DNA from 2 places in the Streptomyces sp. NPDC003379 genome. Region 1 is predicted to be linked to the other one. Evidence: riboswitches for the same ligand, from Rfam matches in the RefSeq annotation. Region 1 holds a riboswitch; the other holds the start of a gene.
The links. A riboswitch is a leader RNA that binds a small molecule or an ion and turns the genes downstream of it on or off. The one in region 1 is predicted to bind glycine.
Positions count from the first base shown of each region.

Region 1 (15,701 bases):
GGAGTCGAGGTCCTGCTTGCCGACCATCTTCAGCGTGCCCCCCTTCTTCTTGGACGCGTTGGCGACCTTGTCGAGCGCCGCGTTGTAACCGGCTCCCTTGCCGCCGTCACCGCTGTCACCGTCACCGCTGCCACAGGCCGTGGTGGTCACCAGCGCCGCGACGACGAGGGCCGCACCAGCGGTGAGCCGTCGTTTCGAGGAAACTGTGGGCATTTTCTCGTAACCTCCGAGATTCGCGGTCCCTGGCCTTGAGCTGCCGGAGAACCATGGATAGAGCCACCTGACATGCGGCAGGGGCAAGTCGGTCGAGGACCTCTAACGCGTCCCCTTCGGATCGAGCGCGTCCCGCAGCCCGTCACCGAAGAGGTTGAAGGCCAGGACCGTGATGAAGATCGTCACGCCCGGGAAGACCATGAACATCGGGTCGTGCTCGTACGTTTCGAGCGCGTCGCGCAGCATGCCGCCCCATGAGGCGGTCGGCGGCCGCACACCGGCGCCGAGGAAGCTGAGGGCCGCTTCCGTGAGGATGTTGGTCGGGATCATCAGCGTCGCGTAGACGGTGATCGGGGCGACCAGGTTGGGCAGGAGCTCGCGGAAGAGGATGTGGCGCTTGCCGCCGCCGAGACTGCGGGCCGCTTCGACGTACTCGCGTTCACGGAGCGAGAGGGTCTGGCCTCGGACGATGCGGCCGACGTAGGGCCAGCCGAAGAAGCCGATGACCAGGACGAGGATCGCGACGCGCACGCTGGAGCCGGTCAGGCCGAGCAGGTCGTCGGGGAGCACGGAGACGAGGGAGATGATGAAGAGCAGCTGCGGGAAGGAGAGCAGCACGTCCATCACGCGGCTGATCAGCGCGTCGACCCAGCCGCCGAAGTAACCGGCGATGATCCCGAAGAGCGTGCCGAGCACCACGGCGACGATGGCGGCGAGGAACGCCACCAGGAGCGAGATCCGCGCGCCGTAGACGATGCGGCTGAAGACGTCACGGCCCTTGTTGGGCTCGACCCCGAAGAGGAAGTCGCTGCTCATGCCGCCGAGCGCACCCTTGGGGAGGTTCGTCAGCTCGTCGAGCTTCTCCTGATGGAAGTCGTTGGGCGGATGGCCCAGCAGGCTGACGATCAGCGGGGCGAAGACGGCGACCAGGACCAGGAGGACCACCGTGATGCCGCCCGCGAGAGCGACCTTGTCCCGCTTCAGGCGGTTCCAGGCGATCTGCTTGAGGGAACGGCCCTCGACCTTCTTCACCCCTGCACCAACTGCGGAAGCGACGTCCTCGGTCGGGTCCGCGTCCGCAGGTGTGTCATGCAATGGTGCCGTCATCGTGGCAGGGACCCCTCTCAACCGGTGGTGACCGGCCCGCACTTGCCGCTGTAGCGACGTGATCAGTCCGTCGTACACAGGGGGCGAAAGCCCCTGGAGCGGGAGTCTTCATCCACGTCGTGATCTGTTACCAGACTTGACGGGGAATGGATGCGCAACCGTGATGCTGATCGAGGTGTTCCGTTATGCGGACGCGAGTGAACGAGGGGCGAACACGGGGCACTTGGGGTGCAGGACTGCACGGGGGTCCATAGGGCCCCACCTGCATCAGAACGGACATCGTCGCCGTTCGCGCTGCTCAGTACCGGTCAGTACTGCGCGGGGTAGCCGTATCCCCCCGCGGGCGCCGGGGCCGCCTGGGCCTCGCGGTCGTAGAACGGGCGGGCGTTGGCGCGCAGCCACATGGCGACCGGATCGTAGTCGTCGGACATCGCTACGGTCGAGACCGGCAGGCCCTCCGGGACGGCGGCGATGGACTGCTGCATCATCGCGCGCACCGCGTCGACCGACGGCGGCGACGTGTCGTACACGTCGAGGCCGATGGCCAGATACGGCGCGCCGAGCGCGGGCTGAACCCAGGCGCGGCGCAGCGAGCGGACGGCGGGGGTGCGGTGCGCGTTCTGCGTCAACAGGGCGTAGAACTGGGGGATTTCGATGCTCGGCTCGGTGAGCCTGAGCGGTCCCGCGGGCAGCAGGTCCAGGCCCGTGGCGATGCGGCGCAGATCGAGCCAGGGGATGCCGACGCCGCCGCCGGGGGCGTGCGGGTTCAGCCACAGGCCGTAGTGGTCGGGGTAGAGGGTGCGGGAGACGTCGATGCCGCGCACCACTTCATAGCTGCGGTTCCAGCCACTGGCGGACAGCTCCTGGGCGGAGGTCACACAGGGGGCGTAGCCGAGGCCCTCGACCTCCATGTTCCCGTACTGGGCGTCGGGGGAGCCGGCCTGGCCGTGCCAGAGCAGCATCCACACCTGGTCGGCGGCGAGCGCGCGCAGCAGTGCCTCGTACGCGTCGTAACGCCCCGGCGTCACCTGGCGCAGCATCTGCTCGATCTGCCCGGCCGCAGCCGTGCCCGACGCACTCACCCGTAACCGCCCCTTCACCACGAACCCGAGAACATGTGCCCGGCCGGGCCATGGAACCAGCTTAAGCGGCGATCTGGGCGCGGACTTGACGTACGCGCCTCAGCGTCTCGCCCAGGGTCTCGCCCGACGTCTCGCGCGGACCGGTACGGGCTCAGGGCTGCCGCTGGTAGAACGGCCGCACCTTCGCGCGCAGCCAGTCGCCCACCGGGTCCTGCGCCACGTCGAGCAGGACGAGGTTCACCGGCCAGCCCACCGGGACCCGGCCGAGGGCGCGGCCCAGGGCCTCCATCGGCAGGTCACGGGCGGCGCCCTCCCACGTGGACAGCTCCACGCCGACAAAGAGGGTCGGCTCGTCCGTCTCGATGGCGGCCAGGCAGCGGCGCGCGGTGAGCACGACGCCCGTCGCCTCGAACTCGCTGCCCGCGGCGGCCAGGAAGTCGACGGGGTCCTGCTTCCAGTCCGGCTCGAAGAGGCGGACACGGCCGCCGGCCGCGGGCCCGTCCAGCGGGGTGCGTCCGGCCCGGCAGAGCTCGGCGACGGCGGGCGGCGGCAGCGGGACCCCGACGGTGCCGTCCGGGTTCAGCGCGATGCCCAGCTGCGGCGGGAGCCCGCGGGCGAACTCGACGGCGGGCGCCACCGTGCAGCCCATGCGGTCCGCCGCGCCGCCGAGGGCCTGGCGGAACTGCTGCTCGGAGGTGAAGACGGGGACGTACGCCTGCCCGTCGATCTCCAGGGTCGGCAGGTCCAGGGTGCCGCTGTCGGGGCCGCCGCCGTTCGGCAGCGGGATCCATATCTGGCTGCGCCCGAGGACCTCCACGATCCGGGCGCCCGCCGACGCGGGGCCGCCGAGGGAGGCCGCGAGGACCTCTTCGAGTTCGTTGCCCGGCCATCCGCCGTACGGATGGGCGTGTGCCTGCGCCGGAAAGTCCATCTGTCCAACCCCTGCTCGCGACCGCTCTGCCTGCCCTCTGCCTGCGGCTGAACCCTAACGTCGGCCGCCCTCAGCGGTCGAAGGCGATCCCCCGCAGCACCTGCGCCGCCGCACGGTCCAGGAGCACCGCCGAGCCGCAGCCGCGCGGCAGGTCGCCGCGCTCGGCGGCGCCGACCAGCCGGCCGACCGTTCTGCGGTGGCGCGCGAAGGCGTACCGGGACACGCCCCGGCCGCGCTCGCGCTGGCCCTCCAGGGCGGTGTCCGCGGGCACGTCGAGCAGCAGCAGGTGCAGTGTCCTGCCGCGCCGGGCGGCCTCGCGGGCGAGCCAGCGGCGCACCCAGGGCTGGGTGCCGCAGTCGTGTACGACGACGCCGGCCCCGGAGCGCAGGACGCGGCGCAGGCCCGCGTAGTGCGCGAGGCGGACCAGGGGGCGGTAGACCGCGTACGGCAGCAGGCGGGGCATGCGGCGGGCCCAGCGGTCCCGGGTGTCCTGGGAGTCGATGCGGGGGCCCGTCACGGCCTGCCGCATCAGCGTCGACTTTCCGCCACCGGGCAGCCCTGAGACGACGACCAGGTCGCCCTCGTCGAAGGTGAGGCGGTACGGGCTGTGGCCGGCCCGCTGCCGCAGATCGCGGACGACGGCCACCGGGTGCGGGCCGCAGCCCTCCCGGACCGGGGCGGCGGCCTGCTTCGGCAGCGCCACTCCAGCGGTCGTGGCGTAACTGGTCGTGGCGTACACACTCGTCCTGCTGCGCACCGTGATCGGCCTCCCCATAGCGGTCACGTACTGCTTTCCCCGGCAAGTGTAAAGAGAAGGTAATGCGGCACAAGGGAATTCCCTGACCGCGAGTCGGACCACCGGTCCCCCTGGCCCGAGCCGCGTGCAATGATGTGCCCGCCAACTCCATACCGGCCGTTTGAATCCGCGCGGGAGAGTCCCCGGCAGCCGTCGTACGACGTGCTGGGGCGCCGAAGGAGCAAGTCCCTCCCTTGAATCTCTCAGGCCCCGTACCGCGCGGGCGAGGCACATCTGAAAAGCGGGCCGGCAGCCGTCGGCCCCACCCAAGGTGCAAGCCGGGCCCTCGATCCTCTCGAAGATCGGGACGCTCCCGGCGAACCTCTCAGGTTCCGATGACAGATGGGGAGGATCGACCTCGCCCGTCATGCCCTGGGAGTTCCCTTCATGAGCACTGCCCCCCGTCTGACCGCACTCGATGGCGTCCATCGGGCGCTCGGCGCGACCATGACCGATTTCGCGGGCTGGGACATGCCGCTGCGGTACGGCAGCGAGCGCGACGAGCACAACGCCGTGCGCGCCAAGGCCGGTCTCTTCGACCTCTCCCACATGGGCGAGATCACCGTCACCGGCCCCGAGGCCGCCGACTTCCTGAACTTCTCCCTGGTCGGCAACATCGGCTCCGTCGGTGTCGGCCGCGCCCGCTACACGATGATCGTCGCCGAGGACGGCGGCATCCTGGACGACCTGATCGTCTACCGCCTCGGTGCGGCCGAGTCCCCCGAGTACATGGTGGTCGCCAACGCCTCCAACGCGCAGGTCGTGCTGGACGCGCTCACCGCCCGCGCCGACGGCTTCGACGCAGAGGTCCGCGACGACCGCGACGCGTACGCGCTGCTGGCCGTCCAGGGCCCCGAGTCCCCCGGCATCCTGAAGTCCCTGACGGACGCCGACCTGGACGGTCTGAAGTACTACGCGGGCCTGCCCGGCACCGTCGCGGGCGTCCCCGCGCTGATCGCCCGCACGGGCTACACCGGCGAGGACGGCTTCGAGCTGTTCGTCGCTCCCGGTGACGCCGAGAGGCTGTGGAACGCGCTCATGGAGGCGGGCACCCCCGTCGGCATGGTCCCGGCCGGGCTGTCCTGCCGCGACACGCTGCGCCTTGAGGCGGGCATGCCGCTGTACGGGCACGAGCTGACCGCCGAGCTGACACCGTTCGACGCCGGGCTCGGCCGGGTGGTCAAGTTCGAGAAGACGTCGCAGGCGGAGGCCTTCGTGGGGCGTGCGGCACTCGCGGCCGCCGCCGAGCGCGCCGAGTCCGCCCCGCCGCGCAAGCTCGTCGGCCTGGTCGCCGCGGGCCGCCGCGTCCCGCGCGCGGGCTTCTCCGTGGTCGCGGACGGCAAGGTCATCGGCGAGGTCACCTCCGGCGCCCCGTCCCCGACGCTGGGCAAGCCGATCGCCATGGCGTACGTCGACGCGGAGCACGCCGCCCCGGGCACCCCGGGCGTCGGCGTGGACATCCGGGGCACCCACGAGCCGTACGAGGTCGTGGCGCTGCCGTTCTACAAGCGTCAGAAGTGACCCCCCGCACATCTTTCCCGTTCCGCAGCACCCACCCGCGTACAGGAGAATTCAGGTCATGAGCAACAACCCCCAGCAGCTGCGTTACAGCAAGGAGCACGAGTGGCTGTCGGACGCCCAGGAGGGCGTCTCGACGGTCGGCATCACGGAGCACGCGGCCAACGCGCTCGGTGACGTCGTCTTCGTGCAGCTTCCGGAGGTCGGTGACACGGTGACGGCGGGCGAGACCTGCGGCGAGCTGGAGTCGACCAAGTCGGTCAGCGACCTGTACTCCCCGGTGACCGGCTCGGTCGTCGAGGCCAACCAGGACGTCGTGGACGACCCGTCGCTGGTGAACTCCGCGCCGTTCGAGGGTGGTTGGCTCTTCAAGGTCCGGACCACGGAGGAGCCGAAGGACCTGCTCTCCGCGGACGAGTACACCGAGTTCTCCGGCAGCTAAGGATCTCCCCGATGTCGCTTCTGAACACCCCTCTCCACGAGCTGGACCCGGACGTCGCCGCCGCCGTCGACGCCGAGCTCCACCGCCAGCAGTCGACCCTCGAAATGATCGCCTCGGAGAACTTCGCTCCGGTCGCCGTCATGGAGGCCCAGGGCACCGTCCTGACCAACAAGTACGCCGAGGGCTACCCCGGCCGCCGCTACTACGGCGGCTGCGAGCACGTCGACGTCACCGAGCGACTCGCGATCGACCGCGTCAAGGAGCTGTTCGGCGCCGAGTACGCCAACGTCCAGCCGCACTCCGGCGCCTCCGCCAACCAGGCCGCCCTCTTCGCGATCGCCCAGCCCGGCGACACGATCCTCGGCCTCGACCTGGCGCACGGCGGGCACCTCACCCACGGGATGCGTCTGAACTTCTCCGGCAAGCAGTTCAACGTGGTCCCGTACCACGTGAACGAGGCCGGTCTGGTCGACATGGCCGAGGTCGAGCGCCTGGCCAAGGAGAACAGCCCCAAGGTGATCATCGCGGGCTGGTCCGCCTACCCGCGTCAGCTGGACTTCGCCGAGTTCCGCCGGATCGCCGACGAGGTCGGCGCGTACCTGTGGGTCGACATGGCGCACTTCGCCGGTCTCGTCGCCGCCGGTCTGCACCCGAACCCGGTGCCGTACGCGGACGTGGTGACCTCCACCACGCACAAGACGCTGGGCGGCCCGCGCGGCGGCATCATCCTGGCCCGCAACAAGGACTTCGCGAAGAAGCTGAACTCCGCGGTCTTCCCCGGCTTCCAGGGCGGCCCGCTGGAGCACGTGATCGCGGCGAAGGCCGTCTCCTTCAAGGTCGCGGCCTCGGAGGAGTTCAAGGAGCGCCAGCAGCGCACCCTGGACGGCGCCCGCATCCTGGCCGAGCGCCTGGTCCTGGACGACGCCAAGGCCGTCGGCGTCGACGTCCTGTCCGGCGGCACGGACGTGCACCTGGTCCTGGTGGACCTGCGCGACTCCGAGCTGGACGGGCAGCAGGCCGAGGACCGCCTCCACGAGGTCGGCATCACGGTCAACCGCAACACGATCCCGAACGACCCGCGCCCCCCGATGGTCACCTCGGGCCTGCGGATCGGCACCCCGGCGCTCGCCACGCGCGGCTTCCAGGAGGACGACTTCCGCGAGGTCGCCGACATCATCGCCGAGGCCCTCAAGCCGGGCTTCGACGCGGAGGCCCTGAAGGCCCGGGTCTCGGCTCTGGCCGACAAACACCCCCTGTACCCCAACCTGTAGTGGTTTCGTACGCTTCCCTTCGTACGTAACTTCGGGGCACCACGCACACTGGAAGTGAACACAGTGAGCGCGGTGCCCCCGCTCATGCCCGGCGCACGCCCTGATTTCTGCACCACCCCGGCAGACAACGGCGTCTACCAATAACCCTTGGAGTCCTCCGTGGCCATCTCGGTCTTCGACCTGTTCTCGATCGGCATCGGCCCGTCCAGCTCCCACACGGTCGGCCCGATGCGCGCCGCCCGCATGTTCGCGAGCCGCCTCAAGAACGAGGGCCTCATGGCCCACACCACCGCGATACGGGCCGAGCTGTACGGCTCGCTCGGCGCGACCGGCCACGGGCACGGCACCCCGAAGGCCGTCCTGCTCGGCCTGGAGGGCGAGTCGCCGCGCACGGTGAACGTGGAGAGCGCCGACGGCCGCGTCGACGAGATCAGGAGCAGCGGACGCCTCAACCTCCTCGGCGTGCACGAGATCGGCTTCGACTTCGACGAGGACCTGGTCCTGCACCGCCGCAAGGCGCTGCCGTACCACGCCAACGGCATGACGATCTTCGCGTACGACCGTGAGGGCGCCCTCGTCCTGGAGAAGACGTACTACTCCGTGGGCGGCGGCTTCGTCGTCGACGAGACCGTGCTGGACCAGGAGGGCGCGGCGGGCGAGAACCCGATCGTGCCGGACGACACCGTCCTCAAGTACCCCTTCCGCACCGGCGACGAGCTGCTGCGGCTCGCCCAGGAGTCCGGGCTGTCCATCTCCGCCATGATGCTGGAGAACGAGAAGGCCTGGCGCACCGAGGAGGAGATCCGCGAGGGCCTCCTCGACATCTGGCGGGTCATGCAGGCGTGCGTCTCCCGCGGCATGTCCCGCGAGGGCATCCTGCCGGGCGGCCTGAAGGTCCGCCGCCGCGCGGCGAACTCGGCCCGCCAGCTGCGCGCCGAGGGCGATCCGCAGGCCCGCTCGATGGAGTGGATCACTCTCTACGCCATGGCCGTGAACGAGGAGAACGCCGCGGGCGGCCGCGTCGTGACCGCCCCGACGAACGGCGCGGCGGGCATCATCCCGGCCGTCCTGCACTACTACATGAACTTCGTGCCCGGCGGTTCCTCCCAGGAGGAGAAGGACGAGGGCGTGGTCCGCTTCCTGCTCGCGGCGGGCGCGATCGGCATGCTCTTCAAGGAGAACGCCTCCATCTCCGGCGCCGAGGTCGGCTGCCAGGGCGAGGTCGGCTCGGCCTGCTCCATGGCCGCGGGCGCCCTCGCCGAGGTCCTCGGCGGCTCCCCCGAGCAGGTCGAGAACGCCGCCGAGATCGGCATGGAGCACAACCTCGGCCTGACCTGCGACCCGGTCGGCGGCCTCGTGCAGATCCCGTGCATCGAGCGCAACGGCATGGCGGCCGTGAAGGCCGTGACGGCCGCGAAGATGGCGATGCGGGGCGACGGCTCCCACAAGGTGTCCCTCGACAAGGTCATCAAGACCATGAAGGAGACCGGCGCCGACATGAGCGTCAAGTACAAGGAGACGGCTCGGGGTGGGCTCGCGGTGAACATCATCGAGTGCTGAGGAGCTGGACTAGCAGGTCGTGTCGGGGCGGATCCGCTTCAGGTCGATGAGGTAGTCGTCCACCGCGTCCGTGACGCAGCCGTCGCCGCGGCCGTACGCGGTGTGGCCCACGCCCTCGTACGTCAGGAGCATGCCGCCGGGGAACTGGTCCGCGAGGCTCTCCGCCTCCTCGTACGGCGTCGCCGGGTCGCCCGTGGTGCCCACGACCAGGACCGGCGGGAGGTCGCCCTGGGCGCGGACGCGGTGCGGGTGCTGGGTGCCGGCGGGCCAGTCCTTGCAGGTGAGTTCGTCGACGACGCTTGACGTGCCGTAGACGCCCGCGGCCTTGTCGGCGGCGGCGAGGGCGTCCCAGTAGGGGCGGACGCCGCGTGGGTGGGGCGTGTCCAGGCAGCTGACGGCGAGGAGGGCCTCGTCCTCGTTGTCGGCGCTGGTCCTGGAACTGGTGGCGGTGCTGGTGGTGGTGTCCGTGCTGGTGTCCTCGGCCAGGTCGGCGATGCGGGTGGCGTCGCCGTCCGCGGCCTCGCGCAGTGCGTCGGACAGGGGTTCCCAGTCGTCCTCCGGGCTGTACATCGCGGCCGTGACGACGTCGAGCAGCGTCCGCGCGTCCACTTCGTACGCCGTGTCGTCGGTGACGGGCAGCGGCTCGCGCGCCGCCTTCTCGTACAGTTCGTCGATCAGTTCCGATATCTCCTCCGGAGTGGCGCCGGGGCAGCTGTCCCCCGCGATGTCCGCGCAGTGCTCGGTGTAGTCCCCGACGGCCCTGCGGAAGCCCGAGCCTTGGCTGATGGCCCGCTCCGACCAGGTCAAGGAGGGGTCGATGGCGCCGTCCAGGGCCAGGGCGCGGACGCGGTGCGGGAACTGTTCGGCGTACGAGGTACCGAGGCTCGTGCCGTAGGACCAGCCGAGGAAGGTCAGCTTCCGGTCGTCGAGGGCCGCGCGCAGGACGTCCATGTCGCGGGCCGCGTCCTCGGTGCCGACCTGGCGCAGGATGCCGCCGCTGCCCTTCACGCACGCCAGGGCGTCGGCGTGCGCCACGGCGAGGGCGCGGTCGCGCTGGTCACGGGTCTCGGGGCTGATGGGGTCCGGGGTGTCGTCCGACCCGTCCTCGTCGTCGGCCTCCGCGCACTTCACCGCGGGTCGGCTGCCGCCTACGCCCCGCGGGTCGAAGGAGACGATGTCGAAGCGGGCGCGCACCTCGGCGCTGAAGACCTCGCCGCTGTCCGACGTGAGGTCGCTCACTCCGGAGGCGCCCGGCCCGCCCGGGTTGTAGACGAGCGAGCCGATGCGTTCGCCGGGCGCCGCCGTGGCCGCCTTCGCCACCGGCAGGACGAAGGTCTTGCCGTTCTCGGGGTGGGCGTAGTCGCGGGGCACGGTGAGGCGGGCGCAACGGAGGCCGTCGCCGCACCGGTGCCACGTCAGCTTCTGTCCGTAGAAGCGCTTGAGGCCGGGCCGGTCGGCGGGGTCGATGCGCGCGCCGACCGCCGCCTTGTCCCCACCCGCGCCCACGCCCGCCCCGTTCCCAGCAGCACTACAGCCGCCGAGCGCCAGCGCGGTGGTGAGGGCGCCCAGGGCGAGGGGTACGGGGTGGCGGAGACGGGCTGCGAGGTTCAAGGGGGGCTCTTCCTGGGGGCCTGGGGGGCGGCGGGGCGGTGGGGGTGGCTGCGGCGGCGGGGCGGGGCTGAGGCTGCGGGTGGGGCGCTGGACGGGGCTGCGGGTGGGGCGACGGGCAGGGCTGCGGTGGGGCTACGGATGGGGCTGGAGCTGCGGGTCGGGCTGCGGCGACGGGCGGGGCGACGGGTGGGGCGACGGGCCGGGCTACGGCTGCGGCGACGGGCTGCGGGCGCGGAGACGGGCGGAGCTGGAGCTGCGGTCCGGGCTACGGCTGCGGCGACGGGCGGGGCTGCGGATGGGGCTGGAGCTGCGGGTCGGGCTGCGGGCGGGCTGCGGCTGCGGCTGCGGCTGCGGCTGCGGCTGCGGCTGCGGGGGAACGGCGGGGCGACTGTAAAGGGGCTGCTGAGTGGCTCCAGGTGACGAAGGGCTGTGGCTGCGGTGCGACCATCGCGTGGCTCAGGGCGCGAAGAACAACGCCTCCGAGCCCACCGGCCGGTACCCCGCCGCCTGGAACGCCCGTACGCTGCGCGCGTTGCCCGGTGACTGCTGCGCCCAGACCACGTCCCCGTCCGGTATGAGGTGCCGTGCCGCGCTCGCCAGCGCGCGGCCGAGGCCCCGGTGGCGTACGTCCTCCTCGACCTCGATCGACGTCTCCCAGCGGCCCGCGACGCCCCGGCCGAGGACCAGCACACCGCCGCCCGCCGCCGACCACACCCGTACGTCGTCGCGGCGCTTGCGGGCCCGGACGACGCGCGGGTGGTCCGGGTCGTCCAGCTCGCGCAGCTCCAGGCGCGGGTCGGGGGCGCCGGGCCGGGCGGTGGCGGCGGTCAGGAGGTCGATGGTGTCCGTCGTACGTCCCGTCCGTTCCAGGAAGGCTCCGTGGAAGCGCGCGCTCATGGTGGCCGCCAGCGGATCGCAGTCGAGCGAGGCGAGCGTGGACCGCACCCACCCGGGGTCCTCGTCGGTGAAGACGACGGAGTGCGCCGTGAAGGCGATCACGCCCGCGTCGCGGTGGCCGGACTGCGGTACGACGGTGGTGGAGCCGTCCGGTGGCGGGAAATCGCCGCGTGCGGCGGCGTCGAGGACGGCCCCGAGCTCGGCAGAGGCACTGGCCATGGGCGTACTCCTTGTGATCTGGTCCCGGGACGGCCGTTACCCTAACCCCCGTCAGTACTGCACCAAGAAGGGGTGGATCCGGTGGCGGACATCGAGGAAGCGCGCAAGACGTTCGACCAGTTCGACGCGGACGGCGACGGCTTCATCACGGCGGCCGAGTGGAAGAGCGCCATGGCCAAGATGGGCGACTTCTACATGACCGAGACGGTGGCCGAGGCCGTCATCGGCACGAAGGACAGCAACGCGGACAAGCGGCTGTCCTTTGACGAGTTCTGGGCGAGCCTGAACAAGTAGTCGTGCGTGGAGGGGCCCGGCGCATTCTGCGCGCCGGGCCCCTCCGTCGTATCCCTCAGCGGTGCGTCCGCACGCTCCAGCGTCCCTCCCTGCGCTCCAGCCGCACAGGATGGTCGAAGCACTTGCTGATCCGGTCGCTCGTCAGTACGTCCCCCACCTCGCCGGAGGCGAGCGCGCGGCCGTCGCGCAGGAGCAGCGCGTGGGTGGTGCCGGCGGGCAGCTCCTCCAGGTGGTGCGTGACCAGGACCGTGGCGAGTTCCGGGTGGGTCTCGCGCAGGGTGTCGAGGCTGTCGAGCAGGCGTTCCCGTCCGGCGAGGTCCAGGCCGGTGGCCGGTTCGTCGAGCAGCACCAGACGGGGCCTCGGCATCAGGGAGCGCGCGATCAGCGTGCGGCCGCGCTCGCCCTGGGAGAGCGTGGGCCAGCGGGCGTCGGCGCGGTGCGCGAGGCCCAGCAGGTCGATCAGGCGGTCGGCCTGCTCCTCCTGCTCGGGCGTCGGATGCCGACGCGGCACCGGTTCGGTGCTGTTGGTCAGCCCGGTGAGGACCACGTCACGGACCGGCAGCGGTGAGCGCAGCGGGTGGCGCGGGTTCACATGACCGACGTACGCCCGAAGGTCGCGCAGGTCGACGCTGCCCAGGCGGCGCCCGAGCACCTCGACCGTGCCGTGCGTGGGGTGGCTGACGGCGCCGCAGAGGCTGAGCAGGGTCGACTTGCCCGCGCCGTTGGCGCCGAGCAGCGCCCAGTGCTCGCCGGGGCGGACGGTGAGGGTGACGTCTTCGAGGATGGGGCGGCCGTCACGGACGACGGTGACGGCGTCGGCGTGCAGGACGGCGGGCGGGGAATTCCCTCGGGTCACGGGGCTCACCGCGTGGCCCCCGCCCGGTTCACCGCGGCGAGGACGGCCTGCACGGACGCGGTCAGGACCGACGTGTCCAGGCCCGCGCCCCAGCGGACGGCGCCGCCGACCCGGCACCGCGCGTACGCGACGGCCTCGCTGCCGCCGCCCTCCCGCACCGCGTGCTCGGCGTAGTCGAGGATGTCGACGGTGATCCCGGCGGCGGCGAGTGCGTCGACGAACGCGGACAGCGGGCCGTTGCCCACGCCCTCGAAGTCCCCTGTCCTGTCGCCTACTTGGAGGGTGCAGATGAAGCGGTGCGCGCCGTCCGGGGCCCGGTCGGCCGTCCAGCTGCTCAGCGCCACCTCACCGTCCTGCCCGGGTGCGACATACGTCGCGCGGAACAGCTCGTACAGCTCCTTCGCCGTCGCCTCCTGACCGCTCTCGTCGGTGGCCTCCTGCACCACGCGCGAGAAGTCGGGCCGCATGTCCTGCGGCAGGTCGAGACCGTGCCGGGTCTGGAGCAGGTACGCCATTCCGCCCTTGCCCGACTGGGAGTTGACGCGGATGACGGCCTCGTAGGAGCGGCCGATGTCAGCGGGGTCGATGGGCAGATACGGAACGTCCCACGGTGCCTCGCTCTCCGGAACGCCCAGCTCGGCGGCCCGGCGGGCGTGATGGGCGAAGCCCTTGCCGATGGCGTCCTGGTGCGTGCCGGAGAACGCGGTGTGGACGAGATCGCCGGCGTAGGGGTGGCGGGGGTGCACGGGCAGGCGGTTGCAGTACTCGACGACCTCGCGCACGGCGTCGATGTCCGAGAAGTCGATCATCGGGTCGACGCCCTGGGCGTAGAGGTTGAGGGCGAGCGTCACCAGGTCGACGTTGCCGGTCCGCTCGCCGTTGCCGAACAGGCAGCCCTCGACGCGCTGGGCCCCGGCGAGGACGGCGAGTTCGGCGCAGGCGACGCCGGTGCCGCGGTCGTTGTGGGGGTGGACGGAGAGGATGACGGAGTCGCGCCGGGCGAGGTTGTGGTGCGTGTACTCGATCTGGTCGGCGTACACGTTCGGGGTCGCGATCTCGACGGTCGCCGGCAGATTGTGCGTCACGGGCCGGTCGGGGCTCGCGTCCCACAGCTCGGTCAGGCCGTTGCAGACGTCGAGGACGTAGTCGGGCTCGGTCAGGTTGAACGTCTCGGGGGCGAACTGGAAGCGGATGTCGGCGTGCGGCCGCGCGTCGGCGAGCCTCGCCATGTGCGCGGCGGCCTCCTTGACGACGTCGTACACCTCGGCGCGCGACCGCCCGAGGACGACGTCGCGCCAGACCGGCGAGGTGGGGATGTACAGATGTACGACGGCGCGCGGCAGCCCCTCGATCGACTCGAAGGTGCGGTCGATCAGCTCGGGCTTGGCGGGCGTGAAGACGACGACGGTCACGTCGTCGGGCAGCGCGCCGTCGCCGCGTGCGCTCAGCTCGGCGAGGTGGCGGACGAACTCGAAGTCCGTCCGGCTGGCCGACGGATAGCCGACCTCGATCTCCTTGAACCCCATCGAGACGAGCAGATCGAAGAAACGCCGCTTGCGGCCGGTGTCCATCGGCTCGGCAAGTGCCTGATTGCCGTCACGCAGGTCGACGGGGACCCAGAGGGGCGCCCGCTCGATCCGGGCACTCGGCCAGCTTCGCTCCTGGCCGGGGACGTTCACCCGCTCCTGGTAGGGGCGGTAGCGGTGGTGCGGCATGGGGCCGGGGCGCTGGGGGTTCCAGTCGTACGTGGGTGCAGTGACGGAAGGCGTGGCTATGGGAGGCGTGGTCACGGGAGGCGTGGTCACGGGAGAATCTGCTCCTGGGCTCGGTCGGGAGACCGGCAGCACGGCACCCCGCGGCGGGGTGCCGGTCGCTTCAGGCCCCGCCGCGGCAGCCGAGAAGGAGGAGCCCGCAGAAGATCACGGCGCTACAGTAGGTTCATGCCCGCCCTTCGGCAAGGCCTGATCGACCTGCCCCGAGACGGCTACGCGTGCCCCTCCCCCTGTTCAGCCCCGTACAGCCGCGCCGAAGCGTCCACATGCGCGAGCCTCCGCATCGCGACGAACACCGCCTCGCCGAGGACCGTGCCGATCACGACGCTCTCCACGAGGTCCTCGACCGCTACCCGCCGGCCCACGTAGGCGAGGTCGGCGCGGGCGACGAGTTCGGCGGCGTCGGCGTACTCGTCGAGCAGCTCCGTGAACGCGCCGTGCCCGAGCCGGCCCATGGCGGCCAGCGCCCGTGACAGGTCCTCGGCGGCGGGGTTGGACTCGTGTGTCCGCCAGCCGCGCCGCTCGATGAGCTGTTCGACGGCGGTGTTCGCGGCGGCCGCCTCCGCGTCGTCCTCGGCGGCGCCCTGCCCGCCGAGCCGGTCCGCCGCCGCGCCGAGGACCTTGTGCAGCGGCCGGCCCGGGTCGTCGACCGCGCCGAGCACCTCCGCGATCGCGGCCACCTTCAGCCCGCCCACCTCCAGCAGCGCGCGGATCAGCCGCAGCCTGCGCTCGTGCGTCTCGTCGTAGTGCGCCTGGTTGGGGCTGGACAGTTCGCCCGGCGGCAGCAGTCCTTCACGGACGTAGTACTTGATCGTCGGCACCGGCACGCCGGTCCTGCGGCTCAACTCACCAATACGCACAGCCTGTTCCCGCTCCTGTTCATCGATCCCCCTTGCCAGCCCCGCCTCCCATCATAGATAGTGGCGCTATCAGATAGCAGATAGCGTCGCTATCTATTAACAGGCAACGACAATCAAGGGGATACCCATGTCCTTATGGCGTTCGTGGCACCGCCCCCTGGTGCTGTTCTCCGCATCGATGGCCGTCCTTGCCGTCATCTCCGCGGTGGGGCTCATGGTCGACGACCGCGTCCTCGTGGGCGCGCCGATCTGGGCCAAGCCGTTCAAGTTCT
Region 1 is NZ_JBSFRK010000025.1:67,204-82,904, forward strand. Features, by position in the region: gene ACWDVB_RS24335 (ABC transporter substrate-binding protein) at 1-213, opposite strand, end outside; gene ACWDVB_RS24340 (ABC transporter permease) at 316-1,320, opposite strand; gene ACWDVB_RS24345 (enhanced serine sensitivity protein SseB C-terminal domain-containing protein) at 1,629-2,402, opposite strand; gene ACWDVB_RS24350 (enhanced serine sensitivity protein SseB) at 2,554-3,333, opposite strand; gene ACWDVB_RS24355 (AAA family ATPase) at 3,404-4,108, opposite strand; glycine riboswitch at 4,252-4,357, shown strand; glycine riboswitch at 4,358-4,481, shown strand; gene gcvT (glycine cleavage system aminomethyltransferase GcvT) at 4,517-5,650, shown strand; gene gcvH (glycine cleavage system protein GcvH) at 5,709-6,089, shown strand; gene glyA (serine hydroxymethyltransferase) at 6,101-7,360, shown strand; gene ACWDVB_RS24375 (L-serine ammonia-lyase) at 7,520-8,920, shown strand; gene ACWDVB_RS24380 (alpha/beta hydrolase) at 8,930-10,531, opposite strand; gene ACWDVB_RS24385 (hypothetical protein) at 10,635-10,925, shown strand; gene ACWDVB_RS24390 (GNAT family N-acetyltransferase) at 10,988-11,647, opposite strand; gene ACWDVB_RS24395 (EF-hand domain-containing protein) at 11,729-11,941, shown strand; gene ACWDVB_RS24400 (ABC transporter ATP-binding protein) at 11,997-12,797, opposite strand; gene leuA (2-isopropylmalate synthase) at 12,803-14,512, opposite strand; gene ACWDVB_RS24410 (MerR family transcriptional regulator) at 14,782-15,429, opposite strand; gene ACWDVB_RS24415 (hypothetical protein) at 15,557-15,701, shown strand, end outside.

Region 2 (15,701 bases), on a different contig from region 1:
CGGAGGGCCCAACAGCGACAAGTGGGCGCTGCTGGTACTCGCGCTCAGCGGCATCAGCGACTACCTCGACGGCAAGCTCGCACGCCGCTGGAACCAGATCAGCAACCTCGGCAGGCTGCTCGACCCCGCGGCGGACCGGCTCTACATCCTCTCGACGCTGGCCGGCCTGACCTGGCGGGAGATTCTTCCGCTCTGGCTGACCGCGGTGCTTCTGCTGCGCGAGCTGGTTCTGCTCGTGATGGTCTGGATCCTCAGACGCCACGGCTATCCGCCGCCGCAGGTGAACTTCCTGGGCAAGGCCGCCACCTTCAACCTGATGTACGCCTTTCCACTACTGCTCTTGAGCGACGGAAGTGGCTGGCTTGCATCTCTCGCTGCTATTTTCGGATGGGCGTTCGCCGGATGGGGTACAACACTGTACTGGTGGGCAGGGATCCTGTATGTGGTTCAGGTCCGCCGACTTGTCAAGGCGGACAGCATGGCCGATTGAGCCTGCCGATTCGGCGGCCGTAGAGGCGCGAAGGCCCGTTTCACATGCGGGCCAACAAGGCGGGCTGAGTCGGCTAGATCGTCGTCTATAAGGAGGACGTTTCCGACATGAAGGCCGTCGTAATGGCCGGCGGTGAAGGCACCCGCCTTCGCCCCATGACCTCAAGCATGCCCAAGCCGCTCCTGCCTGTGGCCAACAGGCCGATCATGGAGCATGTGCTGCGCCTGCTCAAGAGGCATGGTCTGACCGAGACCGTGGTAACAGTGCAGTTCTTGGCGTCGCTCGTCAAGAACTACTTCGGCGACGGCGAAGAGCTCGGGATGGAGCTCACCTATGCCAACGAGGAGAAGCCGCTAGGCACCGCCGGGAGCGTGAAGAACGCCGAGGAAGCGCTGAAGGACGATGCGTTTCTCGTGATCTCCGGTGACGCCCTGACCGATTTCGACCTCACCGAGCTGATTAACTTCCACAAGGAGAAGGGCGCGCTCGTCACCGTCTGTCTGACGCGCGTACCGAACCCGCTGGAATTCGGCATCACCATCGTCGACGAGGAAGGCAAGGTCGAGCGCTTCCTCGAGAAGCCGACCTGGGGGCAGGTCTTCTCCGACACGGTGAACACGGGCATCTACGTGATGGAGCCCGAGGTCTTCGACTATGTCGAGGCCGATGTGCCGGTCGACTGGTCCGGCGATGTCTTCCCGCAGCTCATGAAGGAAGGCAAGCCCGTCTACGGGTATATCGCCGAGGGCTACTGGGAGGACGTCGGCACGCACGAGAGCTACGGCAAGGCGCAGGCCGACGTGCTGGAGGGCAAGGTCGACGTCGAGCTCGACGGCTTCGAGATCTCGCCCGGCGTGTGGGTCGCCGAGGGTGCCGAAGTGCATCCTGACGCCGTGCTGCGCGGGCCCCTCTACATCGGGGACTACGCCAAGGTCGAGGCGAACGTCGAGATCCGTGAGCACACCGTGGTGGGCTCGAACGTCGTGGTGAAGGACGGCGCGTTCCTGCACAAGGCCGTCGTGCACGACAACGTCTACATCGGCCAGCACAGCAATCTGCGGGGCTGTGTCGTCGGCAAGAACACCGACATCATGCGGGCCGCCCGCATCGAGGACGGCGCGGTCATCGGCGACGAGTGCCTCGTCGGCGAAGAATCGATCATCCAGGGCAATGTGCGGGTCTATCCGTTCAAGACGATCGAGGCGGGCGCGTTCGTCAATACGTCCGTCATCTGGGAGTCGCGCGGTCAGGCGCACTTGTTCGGAGCCCGTGGTGTGTCCGGGATCCTGAACGTGGAGATCACGCCGGAGCTCGCCGTGCGCCTGGCGGGGGCGTACGCGACGACCCTGAAGAAGGGCGCGACCGTCACCACCGCGCGTGACCACTCGCGAGGCGCCCGCGCGCTCAAGCGGGCGGTGATCTCGGCGCTGCAGGCCAGCGCCATCGACGTACGAGACCTGGAGAACGTGCCGCTGCCGGTCGCGCGGCAGCAGACGGCTCGGGGCAGCGCCGGCGGGATCATGATCCGGACGACGCCCGGGGTGCCGGACTCCGTCGACATCATGTTCTTCGACGGGGAGGGAGCAGACCTTTCCCAGGCGAGTCAGCGGAAACTGGACCGGGTCTACGCGCGCCAGGAGTACCGGCGGGCCTTCCCCGGTGAGATCGGCGATCTGCACTTCCCGTCCAGCGTTTTCGACTCCTACACCGGCTCCCTGCTGCGGAACGTCGACACCACAGGCATCGCCGAGTCGGGGCTGAAGGTCGTCGTCGACGCGTCCAACGGAAGCGCCGGACTGGTGCTGCCGAGCCTCCTCGGAAAGCTCGGGGTGGACGCGCTGACGATCAACCCCGGGCTCGATGAGTCACGGCCCACGGAGACCGCTGACACGCGACGTTCCGGGCTTGTGCGGCTCGGCGAGATCGTGGCGTCGGCGCGGGCGGCCTTCGGGGTGCGGTTCGACCCGGTGGGTGAGCGGCTTTCGCTGGTGGACGAGAAGGGGCGGATCGTCGAGGACGACCGGGCCCTGCTGGTCATGCTCGACCTGGTGGCCGCCGAGCGGCGCAGCGGGCGGGTGGCGCTGCCGGTGACCACGACGCGCATCGCCGAGCAGGTCGCCGCGTACCACGGCACACAGGTGGACTGGACGACCACGTCGCCGGACGATCTGACGCGAGTGGGGCGCGGGGAGTCGACCATTTTCGGTGGTGACGGGCGTGGCGGGTTCATCGTGCCCGAGTTCAGCGGCGTATTCGATGGAACGGCCGCGTTCGTGCGGCTCATCGGGCTGGTGGCACGCACCCAGCTCACCCTGAGCCAGATCGACGCGCGTATCCCGCGTGCCCATGTGCTGCGGCGCGATCTGGCAACGCCGTGGGCCGTCAAGGGGCTCGTGATGCGCAGCGTGGTGGAGGCGGCCGGGGAGCGGTCCGTGGACACCACCGACGGTGTGCGGGTCGTGGAGGCCGACGGGCGTTGGGTGCTGGTGCTTCCCGACCCGGCCGAGGCCGTCACCCATCTGTGGGCCGAGGGGCCCGACGACGCGTCCGCCCAGGCGCTGCTCGACGAGTGGGCCACGGTGGTGGACAGCGCCGGCCGCTGACCGTGTCCGGCGCGCCGGGCAGTACCCACAACAGGTGCTGCCCGGCGCGCCGGTGGGGCCATTCGGAGGTAACGCCCGCGACGTGCGACGATGTGCGGCATGCCGCAGCAGCCCCCCGTTCGGAGCACCTCCTCCCGCCCCCGGCGTCCGGACGCGTCCATGTCGCTGCTCACCACCGTCATGGACCACAGCCTGGACGAGGGGTACGCGGAGGCGGCCGCCAGGAAGAAGGCCAGAGGGGACAGTGGTGTTCCCCGCCCGCTGCGGGCCAAACTCGGGCTCGCCGCGGGGCTCGTGCTCGCCGCGCTCGTCGTCACCGTGGGAGCCGCGCAGGCACGTATAGCGGCGCCGGTGCTCGCCAAGGAGCGCGAGGAGCTCATCGACCGCGTCGAAGAGGCGACGGCCGGCGCCGACAAGCTCGAGGACGACGTGGACGAGCTCCGCGACGACGTGGGCGAACGGCAGCAGGCCGCGCTGAAGAAGCACGGTGGCAGCCAGGGTGAGTTGGTCGGTCTCCTCTCCGGCGCCACGGAAGTCCGCGGGCCGGGCGTGCAGCTCGTGGTGGACGACAAGAAGGAAGCCGACCAGGGTGGTGGGGGGCCGCGCGAGAGCGCCGGGTTCTCCGACACCGGGCGGGTGCGCGACCGCGACATGCAGCGGGTCGTCAACGGCCTGTGGGAGTCCGGCGCCGAGGCGATCTCGATCAACGACCAGCGGCTCACGGCGCTGTCGGCGATCAGGGCCGCGGGTGACGCGATACTGGTCGACAACCGTCCGCTGGTGCCGCCGTATACGGTGCTCGCGGTGGGGGACGGGAAACGCTTGAGCACCCGGTTCCAGAACAGCAGCGACGGTCGGTATCTGCATGCCCTGCAGGAGAACTTCGACATCCGGACCAGCATCTCCGTGTCGGAGGAGCTCCGGCTGCCCGCAGCGCCGAGTGTGACCGTACGTACAGCAGAGCCGAAAGCAGGAAAGGGCACATCTTGATCGCCGTACTGGGCCTCGTCGTGGGAGTCGTGGCTGGATTGTTGGTTCGGCCCGAGGTTCCGGCGGTGGTCGAGCCGTACCTTCCGATCGCCGTGGTCGCGGCTCTCGACGCCGTGTTCGGCGGGTTGCGCGCGATGCTCGACGGCATCTTCGACGACAAGGTCTTCGTGGTGTCGTTCCTGTCGAACGTGGTGGTGGCCGCGCTGATTGTGTTCCTGGGCGACAAGTTGGGCGTCGGCGCGCAGCTGTCCACGGGCGTCGTCGTGGTCCTCGGTATCCGGATCTTCTCCAACGCCGCCGCGATCCGCCGGCACATCTTCAGGGCGTGACGCCGATGAGCGCTGACGAGACGCCCGAGTACCACCGCCGCAAGGAACTCCCCGAGGAGGTCCCGGCGGAGCCCGAGGCCGCCGCTCCACCGGCCTCCGGGAAGCCGGGGCTCACCGGCCGTCAGCGGCTGGTCAAGGGCCTGTGGCCGCCCCGGGTGACCCGGCCCCAACTCATCGTCGCCCTGCTGCTTTTCGTGCTGGGTCTCGGCCTTGCCATTCAGGTGCGGTCGAACAACGACAGCAGTGCGCTGCGTGGCGCGCGGCAAGAAGATCTCGTACGCATCCTCGATGAACTGGATGACCGTACTGAGCGTCTGGAAGAAGAGAAGCGGCGTCTCGAGGAGCAGCGGACCGGGCTCGAGAACAGCTCGGACCAGGCCGAAGAGGCGCGCAAGCAGACGGTCGAGCGGGAGCGGCAACTCGGCATCCTGGCAGGCACGGTGGCGGCCCAGGGGCCCGGCATCACGCTCGCCATCAAGGACAAGAAGGGGGCGATCGAGGCGGACATGCTGCTCGACGCCATTCAGGAGCTGCGCGCCGCCGGCGCCGAGGCCATCCAGATCAACGACGTACGCGTGGTGGCGAGCACCCATCTGTCGGACGCCGACGGCGGGGGCGTGAAGGTGGACGGTCGCAAGGTCGGCGAACCGTACCTCTTCAAGGTGATCGGTAAGCCGCAGGATCTGGAACCTGCGCTGAACATCCCCGGGGGTGTGGTGCAGACTCTGGAGAAGGAGCAGGCCACGGTCACCGTGACACGCTCGGAGAAGATCGTCGTGAACGCCTTGCGACCTGCGAAGCGGCCTGACTACGCTCGGTCGTCCTCGCAGTGAGGGGCGGGCGCATGGTGGCGGCGAGGCGAGGGCATGAGGTTGCGGGGGGTCGGCGCACCGGAAGCGTGGTGCGTGGTGGAAACTGTTTGGTGGACACGGACGTTGTGAGGATGTCTGGTTCACCGATGAATGCCGGTGTGTGCAATCAGGGTTCGTCCTGCCCCACGGGCGGGTCTGTTTCGGTCAAGGGGAATCGCCCGTGAAGTTGTTTGCGAAGTTGTTCGGCAAGAGTGCACGTGAGGACAGCGGCAATCCCGCTACTGCCCGTCACCGTGCCCCACGCCATGGAGATGCCGAGGAGCAGGGCGGCGAGCGCCCCATGTTCCGGGACCAGGTGGCTGGTCCAGGTGGTGACATTTCGGGCGGACAGGGCGCGTCGTCTGTTGACCCTGCCGGTCCCGGCCGCATAGGTTTCGGAGAACCGTCAACCTCGAGTACGGGTGGAGGGTTTACCCCCGGTCCGTACGCGTCCAATGCCCCTGCGGGGCAGCCGCGGCAGGAGGACCCGTCCATGGCCCTGGTGTGTACGAGGTGCGGGAACCGCAACGCCGAGGCGAGCCGGTTCTGCTCCAACTGTGGTGCGCCGCTGCGGCCCGGAGCGGCGCCGGAGCGCGCGTCCGAGACGACCTCGACGATCTCCATCTCGGGCCTGGAGGCCTACGACGCGGAGACGACGGGGCAGACCCCGTCTCCCGCGCTCTCTCCGGAGGCGCAGGCCGCCGTCGACGCCCTGCCGCTCGGCTCGGCGCTCCTGGTCGTGCGCCGCGGGCCGAACTCGGGCAGTCGTTTCCTGCTCGACGGCGAGCTGACCACGGCGGGCCGTCACCCGCAGAGCGACATCTTCCTGGACGACGTGACGGTGTCGCGTCGCCACGTGGAATTCCGTCGCGTTCAGGACGGTTCCTTCACCGTCGCCGACGTGGGCAGCCTGAATGGCACGTACGTCAATCGGGAGCGCATCGACTCCGTCGCGCTGTCGAACGGCGACGAGGTGCAGATCGGTAAGTACCGGCTGGTCTTCTACGCGAGCCAGCGCAGCGTCGGCATCTGACCCTCCCCCCGGGCTCCGTCCGGGGGCACCCCCATGGAAGGTCCATGCTTCAAACACCGAGGGGCGGTGCCGGCACCGGCACCGCCGCCGCGGACCGTCGACTGATGAGCATCGGCACCGTGCTGAACATGCTGCGCGACGAGTTTCCCGAGGTCACGATCTCCAAGATTCGTTTCCTGGAGTCCGAGGGGCTCATCGAGCCGCAGCGCACGCCTTCCGGCTACCGGAAGTTCAGCCCGCAGGATGTCGAGCGGCTCGGTCACGTCCTCAGGATGCAGCGGGACCACTATCTGCCGCTCAAGGTCATCCGTGAGCATCTGGAGGCGCTGGAGCGCGGCGAGCGGGCTCCGCTGCCCTCTCCGGGGCGCCAGCGGGACAGCGGCGGCGTCGAGGGCCCGGGCGAGGCCGAGGAGCCGACGGCGGCCCGTGTGGGCCGTGACGAGCTGCTGGCCGTCGCGGAGATCGACGAGGGGCAGCTCGCCGAGTGGGAGACATACGGGCTGGTCGCACAGCTGCCGGACGGCGGTTACGACGCGGAGGCCGTCACGGTCGCCTCGCTCGTCGTCGAACTCGGCCGGTTCGGAATCGAGCCACGCCATCTGCGGGCCATGAAGGCCGCCGCGGATCGGGAGGCGGGGCTCGTCGACCAGGTGGTCGCGCCGCTGCGGCGGCACCGCAATCCGCAGACCAGGGCCCATGCCGAGGCCCGTACCAAAGAACTGGCGGGTCTCACCGGGAGGCTGCATTCGGCCCTCGTGCAGACCGCGCTCGGGGTCAGACTGCCCTGATTCCGCCCTGACACTGCCCGATTCAACGGGCACTCGGAGGGCACTCGCGGAGTCCCCGACCGGTACTCGGCGGGTGCCCGACTACCCAAACCTGCCGGCCACGTCCTAGGGTTGCTGTGTGAACGAGCTCGACGTCGTAGGTGTCCGGGTCGAAATGCCCTCCAACCAGCCGATCGTGCTCCTGCGTGAAGTGGGAGGCGACCGGTACCTCCCCATCTGGATCGGTCCAGGTGAGGCGACCGCCATCGCTTTTGCACAGCAGGGCATGGCACCCGCACGGCCGCTGACCCACGACCTGTTCAAGGACGTGCTGGACGCGGTGGGCCAGGAGCTCTCCGAAGTGCGCATCACGGACCTGCGAGAAGGGGTCTTCTACGCCGAACTGGTCTTCGCCAGCGGGGTGGAGGTGAGCGCGCGGCCATCCGACGCCATAGCGCTTGCGCTGCGCACCGGGACGCCGATCTACGGCAGTGACGGTGTCCTGGACGACGCCGGCATCGCGATCCCGGACGAGCAGGAGGACGAGGTGGAGAAGTTCCGCGAGTTCCTCGACCAGATCTCGCCCGAGGACTTCGGTACCAACAGCCAGTGAGGCGCCGCTCCCGGCGGCCCGTTTCGGGCCATTCGGCTAGCCTTTCCCCGCGGCAAGGTACGGGAAACCACTCTCAGGGTGATTATCACTCGGCGTGGCGAGTGTGGCGATCGTTGACGAGCCCCTGGTGACTGCCTACCGTCGTGCAGGCAGGTCAAGGACGGAGGTCGGCGTGAGAAGCAGCGGCGACGGTACGGCGGTGGGTGGTCCGTACGCGTTTCACGGCAGCGCGGCCGATCACTCTCCGAAACCGGTGGCGGTCCAGGGGAGCGGGGACGCGACGTCCGAGAATTCCGAGCAGATCGGGTACCGCGGTCCGACCGCGTGCGCGGCCGCGGGCATCACGTACCGGCAGCTCGACTACTGGGCCCGGACGGGCCTGGTCGAGCCCAGTGTGCGTGCCGCCGGTGGCTCCGGTACCCAGCGGCTCTACAGCTTCCGGGACGTCGTCGTCCTGAAGGTCGTCAAGCGGTTCCTGGACACCGGGGTATCGCTGCAGAACATCCGTACGACGGTCCAGCATCTGCGGGAGCGCGGGTTCCGTGATCTCGAGCGGATGACGCTGATGAGCGACGGGGCGACGGTGTACGAGTGCACGTCGTCCAGCGAGGTCCATGAGCTGCTCCAGGGCGGCCAGGGGATCTTCGGGATCGCCGTGGGTGTGGTGTGGCGTGACGTCGAGGCGGCGCTGTCCCAGCTGCACGGGGAGCGCGTCGACACCGGCGAGACGCTCGTCGGGCACAACCCCGCCGACGAGCTGGCCAGGCGGCGCAACAGGGCGGTCTGAGCCGTCGGTGGGGCATTGTCAGTGGCGTAGGGCAGCATCGGAGATGTGAGAAGCGCGCCGACGATTCTGCATCTGGACATGGATGCCTTTTACGCGTCCGCCGAGCAGGCCGCGAAGCCGAGTCTGCGCGGGAAGGCCGTCGTGGTGGGCGGCCTCGGGCCGCGGGGTGTCGTGGCCACCGCCAGCTATGAGGCGCGGCGGTTCGGTGTGCACTCGGCGATGCCGATGGGGCAGGCGCGGCGGCTGGCGCCGAACGCCGCCTATCTCGTCCCGCGCTTCGGGCTGTACCGCGAGGTCAGTGAGCAGGTGATGGCGCTGCTGCGGGAGCTGTCGCCGCTGGTGGAGCCGCTCAGTTTGGACGAGGCCTTCGTGGACCTGGAGGCGGGTGGTGTCGCCGACGACGAGGCGTCGGCCAGGGCGGTGGGGGAGCGGCTGCGGGTGGACATCAGGGCTGCGACCGGGCTGACGGGGTCGGTGGGGCTCGCCGTGTCCAAGATGGTGGCGAAGATCGCCTCCGAGGAGGCGAAGCCGGACGGGCTCGTGCTGATAGCGCCGGGGACGGAGCGGGCGCTGCTGGGCCCGATGTCGGTGCGTACGTTGCCCGGGGTGGGGCCGGCCACCGGGGACCATCTGCGGCGGGCCGGGATCACCACGGTCGAGGAGATCGCGGAGGCCGGGGAGGACGAGCTCGTACGGCTGCTCGGGAAGGCGCACGGCGTGTCGCTGTACGCGATGGCGCTGGCGCGCGACGAGCGGCCCGTGGTGGCGGAGCGGGACACGAAGTCGGTCAGTGTCGAGGACACGTACGACGTGGACATCCACGACCGGGTGCGGGTCAGGACGGAGGTCGCCCGGCTCGCGGACCGGTGTGTGCAGCGGCTGCGGGAGGCTGGGCACTCGGGGCGGACCATCGTGTTGAAGGTGCGGCGGTTCGACTTCTCGACGCTGACGCGGTCCGAGACGCTGCGGGGCCCCACGGATGACCCTGGGGTGGTGCGGGAGGCCGCTGCGCGGCTGTTGGAGTCCGTGGACACCACGGGAGGGGTGCGGCTGCTCGGGGTCGGGGTCACGGGGCTCGCCGACTACACGCAGGAGGACCTTTTCGCGCAGGCACAGGCGCAGGCGGAGGCGCTGGCGCTGGCTGCGGTGGAGACAGGGGCCGAGGCGGATGAATCGGTGCCCGGGGAGGCGGTGCCCGGGGAGCAGCCGGAGGTCGGCGGGAGCGCCGAGGAGCCGGTGGTGCCCCCGGAGCGGCGGTGGGCGGCCGGACACGATGTGCGGCACGCCGAGTACGGGCACGGCTGGGTGCAGGGGAGCGGCCTGGGCCGGGTCACGGTTCGCTTCGAGACACCGGGGTCGGAGCCGGGGCGGGTACGGACATTCAGCACGGACGACCCGAAGCTGACACCGGCCGAGCCGTTGCCGCTGGTGGGGGTGCGGGGCGAGGGGGCGGTGGTGGCTACTGGAGTGGGGGGTGTGGGCGCTGGGGAGTCAGGCTGAGGCGAAAGGGCGGACGGCGAGGGGAGGGCAGTTTCGGTGGCGCTGTCGGCCAGGGTCGGGCGGCGGGGTGGCCGCAGGGAGCGTCCGGGCCTGCCGGCGGGGTTGGCGGTAGGAGCAGTCCAGGCGTGCTGGGCCTGTCGGCGGGGTGTGGGGTCAGGGCGGGTCTGGGCGTGCCGGGCTGCTGGCCGGGTGTGGTGCCAGTGCGGGGCCGGGGCTGCCAGGTCTGCTGGCGGGGTGTGGGGTCAGGGCGGGTCTGGGCCGCGCTAGGTCTGTCCGTGGGTGTGGGGTCAGGGCGGGTCTGGGCGTGCCGGGCTGCTGGCCGGGTGTAGTGCCGGTGCGGGGCCGGGGCTGCCAGGTCTGCTGGCGGGGTGTGGGGTCAGGGCGGGTCTGGGCGTACCGGGGCTGCTGGCGGGTGTGGGTCAGGGTGGGTCTGGGTGCGCTAGGTCTGTCCGTGGGTGTGGGGTCAGGGCGGGTCTGGGCGTGCCGGGCTGCTGGCCGGGTGTGGGGCAGTGCGGGGCCGGGGCTGCCAGGTCTGCTGGCGGGGTGTGGGGTCAGGGCGGGTCTGGGCCGCGCTAGGTCTGTCCGTGGGCGTGGGGTCAGGGCGGCTCCGGGCGGGCCGGGGCTGCTGGCGGGTTGGGTCAGGAGGGGTCCGGGTCTGTTAGGTGGCCGAAGTCGTGGTCGGGGGGTGGGGGGTGGGGGAGTGTGGTGTCCAGGCCGTAGTGGTGGTAAAGCTGGAGTTCCTGGGCGGGGGAGAGATGGCGGCCCACGCCGAAGTCGGGGGCGTCCTTGATCAGGGCGCGGTCGAAGGGGATGCGGAGGGTACCGTCGTCGACCAGTTCGCTCGGTTCGAGGGGGACGAAGGCGTCGCGGCTGAAGAGGCCCGTGCGTATGGCGGCCCACTCCGGTGCACCGGTGGCGTCGTCGAGGTAGATCTCGTCGATCGTCCCGATCTTGGCCCCGTTCCGGTCGAACGCCTTGCGGCCGATCAGGTGGCGCGGATCGATGTCGGTCTGCACGGGCCCTCCAGCTGGTCGCGGGTCTCCGATGTGGGCATAACTCATCTTTGTCCGCTCGTACTCCCTACGTAAGAGCACTTCGGGGCAGGCGGCCACTCGAGGGAACGGCTGTGGTCCTCGCTGGTAGGCTGACGGACGGCTGCTGACCCCGTGCGGGAGAGCTCTCCGGGTCACGATTCCGGAGGCGCCGAAGGAGCAAATCCTCCCCGGAATCTCTCAGGCACCCGTACCGCACGGACGAGGTCACTCTGGAAAGCAGGGCGGGCGTACGGGCGGGCACGTTCGGATCCCTTCCTCACCGACGGTGAAAGTCGGACGGCGTCTACGCAGGACGTAGGTGTCGCCCGGTGAAGCTCTCAGGTTGAGATGACAGAGGGGGAGGCCGTCCGGGTACCCACGCCGTGGTACCCCTCGTAGGTCGCGCAGACCAGGAGGCCTCCGCAATGACTGCCACCAATCGCATCCCGCTCTCCGAGCTCGAACAGGGCATCCCCTTCGAGCAGCGGCACATCGGGCCCGATGCGGAAGCGCGGGCCAAGATGCTCGCCCAGGTCGGGTACGGCTCGCTCGACGAGCTCACGGCCGCCGCGGTGCCGGATGTGATCAAGAACGCCGAGGCGCTGAAGCTGCCCGGCGCCCGTTCCGAGGCCGAGGTTCTCGCCGAGCTGCGCTCGCTCGCGGACCGCAATCAAGTTCTCGATTCGATGATCGGGCTCGGGTATTACGGGACGTTCACACCGCCCGTCATTCTGCGGAACGTCATGGAGAGCCCCGCCTGGTACACCGCCTACACCCCGTACCAGCCCGAGATCTCGCAGGGACGCCTTGAGGCGCTGCTCAACTTCCAGACCATGGTCGCCGAGCTGACCGGTCTGCCCACCTCGGGGGCCTCGCTACTCGACGAGGGCACCGCCGCCGCCGAGGCCATGGCACTGTCGCGGCGCATGGGGAAGGTCGAGGACGGCGTCTTTGTCGTGGATGCCGATGTGCTGCCGCAGACCATCGCCGTCATGCAGACCCGTGCCGAGCCCACCGGCGTCGAAATCGTCGTCGCCGACCTGAGCGAGGGCATTCCGGCCGAGGTCGCCGAGCGCGGTGTCGTGGGCGTGCTGATGCAGTACCCCGGCGCCTCCGGTGTCGTACGCGACATGAAGCCGCTGATCGACCAGGCGCACGAGCTCGGTGCCGTCGTCACCGTCGCCGCCGACCTGCTCGCCCTGACGCTGCTCACCTCGCCCGGTGAGCTCGGCGCGGACATCGCGGTCGGGACGACGCAGCGCTTCGGTGTGCCGATGGGATTCGGCGGGCCGCACGCCGGTTACATGGCGGTGCGCGAGAAGTTCGCGCGCAGCCTGCCCGGACGGCTCGTCGGTGTCTCCGTCGACGCCGACGGCAACAAGGCGTACCGGCTCGCGCTGCAGACCCGTGAGCAGCACATCCGCCGCGAGAAGGCCACGAGCAACATCTGCACCGCGCAGGTGCTGCTGGCGGTCATGGCCGGTATGTACGCCGTCTACCACGGTCCCGACGGGCTCAGGGCCATCGCGCGGCGCACCCACCGGTACGCGACACTGCTCGCCGCGGGCCTGACAGCCGGTGGCGTCGAGGTCGTCCACGGCGCGTACTTCGACACGCTGACCGTGCGCGTGCCCGGCAGGGCCGGCGAGCTGGTCTCGGCCGCACGCGAAGGCGGCGTCAACATCCACCGGGTCGACGCCGACCACATCTCGCTCGCCTGCGACGAGACCACCACGCGCCAGCAACTGGCCGCCGTGTGGGGAGCCTTCGGGGTGGAGGCCGACATCGAGGCGCTCGACGCATCCGTCTCCGACACGCTGCCCGAGGGCCTGCTGCGTACGGACGACTACCTCACGCACCCGGTCTTCCACCAGTACCGCTCCGAGACCTCGATGCTGCGCTACCTGCGCAGGCTGGCCGACCGCGACTACGCGCTCGACCGGGGCATGATCCCGCTGGGCTCCTGCACCATGAAGCTCAACGCGACCACCGAGATGGAGCCGGTCACCTGGCCCGAGTTCGGGCAGCTGCACCCCTTCGCGCCCGCCCAGCAGGCGCAGGGTTACCTCACCTTGATCCGTGAGCTGGAGGAGCGGCTGGCCGAGGTCACCGGGTACGACAAGGTCTCGCTGCAGCCCAACGCCGGGTCGCAGGGCGAGCTTGCCGGTCTGCTCGCCGTACGCGGGTACCACCGGGCCAACGGCGACGAGCAGCGCACCGTCTGCCTCATCCCGTCCTCCGCGCACGGGACGAACGCGGCGAGCGCCGTCATGGCCGGCATGAAGGTCGTCGTCGTGAAGACCGCCGATGACGGTGAGATCGACATAGAGGACCTGCGCGCCAAGATCGAGAAGCACCGCGACGAGCTGGCGGTGCTGATGATCACGTACCCCTCGACGCACGGTGTCTTCGAGGAGCACGTCGCCGACATCTGCGCCTCGGTGCACGAGGCCGGCGGTCAGGTGTACGTCGACGGCGCCAACCTCAACGCCCTGGTGGGGCTCGCCAAGCCGGGGCACTTCGGGGGCGACGTCTCGCACCTGAACCTGCACAAGACCTTCTGCATCCCGCACGGCGGCGGCGGCCCCGGCGTCGGCCCGGTCGGTGTGCGCGAGCACCTCGCGCCCTACCTGCCCAACCACCCGCTGCAGCCCGCCGCGGGCCCCGACACCGGTGTCGGTCCGATCTCCGCGGCGCCGTGGGGTTCCGCCGGGATCCTGCCGATCTCCTGGTCGTACGTACGTCTCATGGGCGGCGAGGGGCTCAAGCGGGCCACGCAGGTCGCGGTGCTCTCCGCCAACTACATCGCCAAGCGCCTGGAGCCGCACTACCCGGTGCTCTACACCGGTCCCGCCGGGCTCGTCGCGCACGAGTGCATCATCGACCTGCGGCCGCTCAGCAAGGCGACGGGCGTCAGCGTCGACGACATCGCCAAGCGGCTCATCGACTACGGCTTCCACGCGCCGACCATGTCGTTCCCCGTCGCGGGGACGCTGATGATCGAGCCGACGGAGAGCGAGGACCTGATCGAGATCGACCGGTTCTGCGAGGCGATGATCGCCATCCGCCGGGAGATCGAGAAGGTCGGCTCCGGCGAGTGGTCCGCCGACGACAACCCCCTGCGGAACGCGCCGCACACCGCGGCCGCGCTCGGCGGCGAGTGGGAGCACGGCTACAGCCGCGAGGAGGCCGTCTTCCCGGCCGGTGTCGCCGCGTCGGACAAGTACTGGCCGCCGGTTCGCCGTATCGACCAGGCGTACGGCGACCGGAACCTCGTCTGCTCCTGCCCGCCGCTGGATGCCTACGAGGACTGATGGCGGGCGCCCGTGCGGTACGGGCATGCGTCGGGGCCGGTTCGGAGAGTTCTCTCCGGGCCGGCCCCTCGGTCGTTCCGCTGTGCGGTTGTTCGGTGCTGCGTGATGCTGGGTAGTGCTGCGTAGTGCTGGTCGTACGTCCGTGCGGGTGTGCCGGTGGTGATCAGGCGGCCGTCATGATCTGGTCGGTGCCCAGCGGTCGGTGCGGGGCGATGATCTGGCCGTCCGGCAGCAGCTCACCGGTGTCCTCGAAGAGCAGGACGCCGTTGCACAGCAGGCTCCAGCCCTGCTCCGGGTGGCTCGCCATGAGGAGCGCGGCTTCCCGGTCGGCGGAGTCGGCTGTCGGGCACGGTGGTTGGTGCTGGCACATGGAAGGGTTCTTTCGCTGCGGTGAGATGGCTGTGACGTCAGTCCTGTGGCTCGATGCGGTATGCATAACCGCCCCCCCCGTTGTAGTCGGTCCGGTCCCAGTGTTGCCCCACGGGCGTCAAACCGCAGGGATTTTGCTGCAGCGGTTCCTACTGCTTAATGACGTATCACCCGCCCGGACGGTTCACCCCAACTCCAGTGTCTCTTCGGGTGGTTCGGTCTGGCCCGTCCGGGCTAGTCCACCTGGGTGGGGGCAGCGCGATGCCCCGCCGCCAAGGGCGGCGGGGCACGTGCGACAAGAGGGGTGTGGCGACGTCAGGCGGGCGAGCCGAGCAGGGGCGACGGCGTCAGGCGATGGGCGAGGACCGGGAGCAACTCGGCGACGCGGTGCGGGCGGTGGGCCGCGATGCCGGGCGGGGCCGGCGCGAGGGGTACGAGCAGGTCGGTGGGGGAGAGGGGGGCCTCGGTGCCGTTGTCCGTGCAGTCGCGGTGCAGCCAGAGCGTGAGCATATAGAGCTCGGGTACGGAGAGCAGCCGGGGCTGGCAGGGCATCGGCATGGCCTCGGCGTGCCGCAGGGCCCGTTCGGTGGAGGCGATGTAGGGGCCTTCGAAGAAGTGCGAGAAGGCCCAGCCGTCGGGGGTGAGCATCGTGTCCGCCGCGGCGAGGGCGCGCTCCCCGCAGCGGATCATGAAGCGCCAGCCGGCGAGGCGAGTGGGCGCGGCGCCCTCGGGAATGGTGCCCTCTGGAGTGGTGCGGCCCAACACGTGCACGGGCAGCGGGAGTTCGGGGCTCACGGAACCCTGGGCGGCACGCAGGGACGGGGTGCGGGCCTCGCGTACGGCTGTGGGGGAACCGAGTGCCGCGAGAACGCTGCGCAGGGCGGGGGCGGGGGCAGGGAGGACGTGCAGCGGCATGGTGGGTCGCCTCTCTCATTCGACAGGCACGGTGGAGCGGGGGCAGGTGCGTGACGGCGCTGTCAGCTCTGGGTCAGAGGGGCGGGGGCCGGGGGACCGCGAGCGC
Region 2 is NZ_JBSFRK010000017.1:298-15,998, forward strand. Features, by position in the region: gene ACWDVB_RS18430 (CDP-alcohol phosphatidyltransferase family protein) at 1-490, shown strand, start outside; gene ACWDVB_RS18435 (sugar phosphate nucleotidyltransferase) at 598-3,093, shown strand; gene ACWDVB_RS18440 (DUF881 domain-containing protein) at 3,184-4,083, shown strand; gene ACWDVB_RS18445 (small basic family protein) at 4,080-4,412, shown strand; gene ACWDVB_RS18450 (DUF881 domain-containing protein) at 4,418-5,245, shown strand; gene ACWDVB_RS18455 (FHA domain-containing protein) at 5,328-6,296, shown strand; gene ftsR (transcriptional regulator FtsR) at 6,341-7,084, shown strand; gene ACWDVB_RS18465 (bifunctional nuclease family protein) at 7,203-7,676, shown strand; gene ACWDVB_RS18470 (MerR family transcriptional regulator) at 7,849-8,463, shown strand; gene ACWDVB_RS18475 (DNA polymerase IV) at 8,509-9,963, shown strand; gene ACWDVB_RS18480 (PRC-barrel domain-containing protein) at 10,602-10,979, opposite strand; glycine riboswitch at 11,123-11,221, shown strand; gene gcvP (aminomethyl-transferring glycine dehydrogenase) at 11,423-14,311, shown strand; gene ACWDVB_RS18490 (DUF5999 family protein) at 14,475-14,681, opposite strand; gene ACWDVB_RS18495 (hypothetical protein) at 14,996-15,595, opposite strand.
Region 2: another riboswitch for glycine. It lies ahead of gcvP (aminomethyl-transferring glycine dehydrogenase); the one in region 1 lies ahead of gcvT (glycine cleavage system aminomethyltransferase GcvT).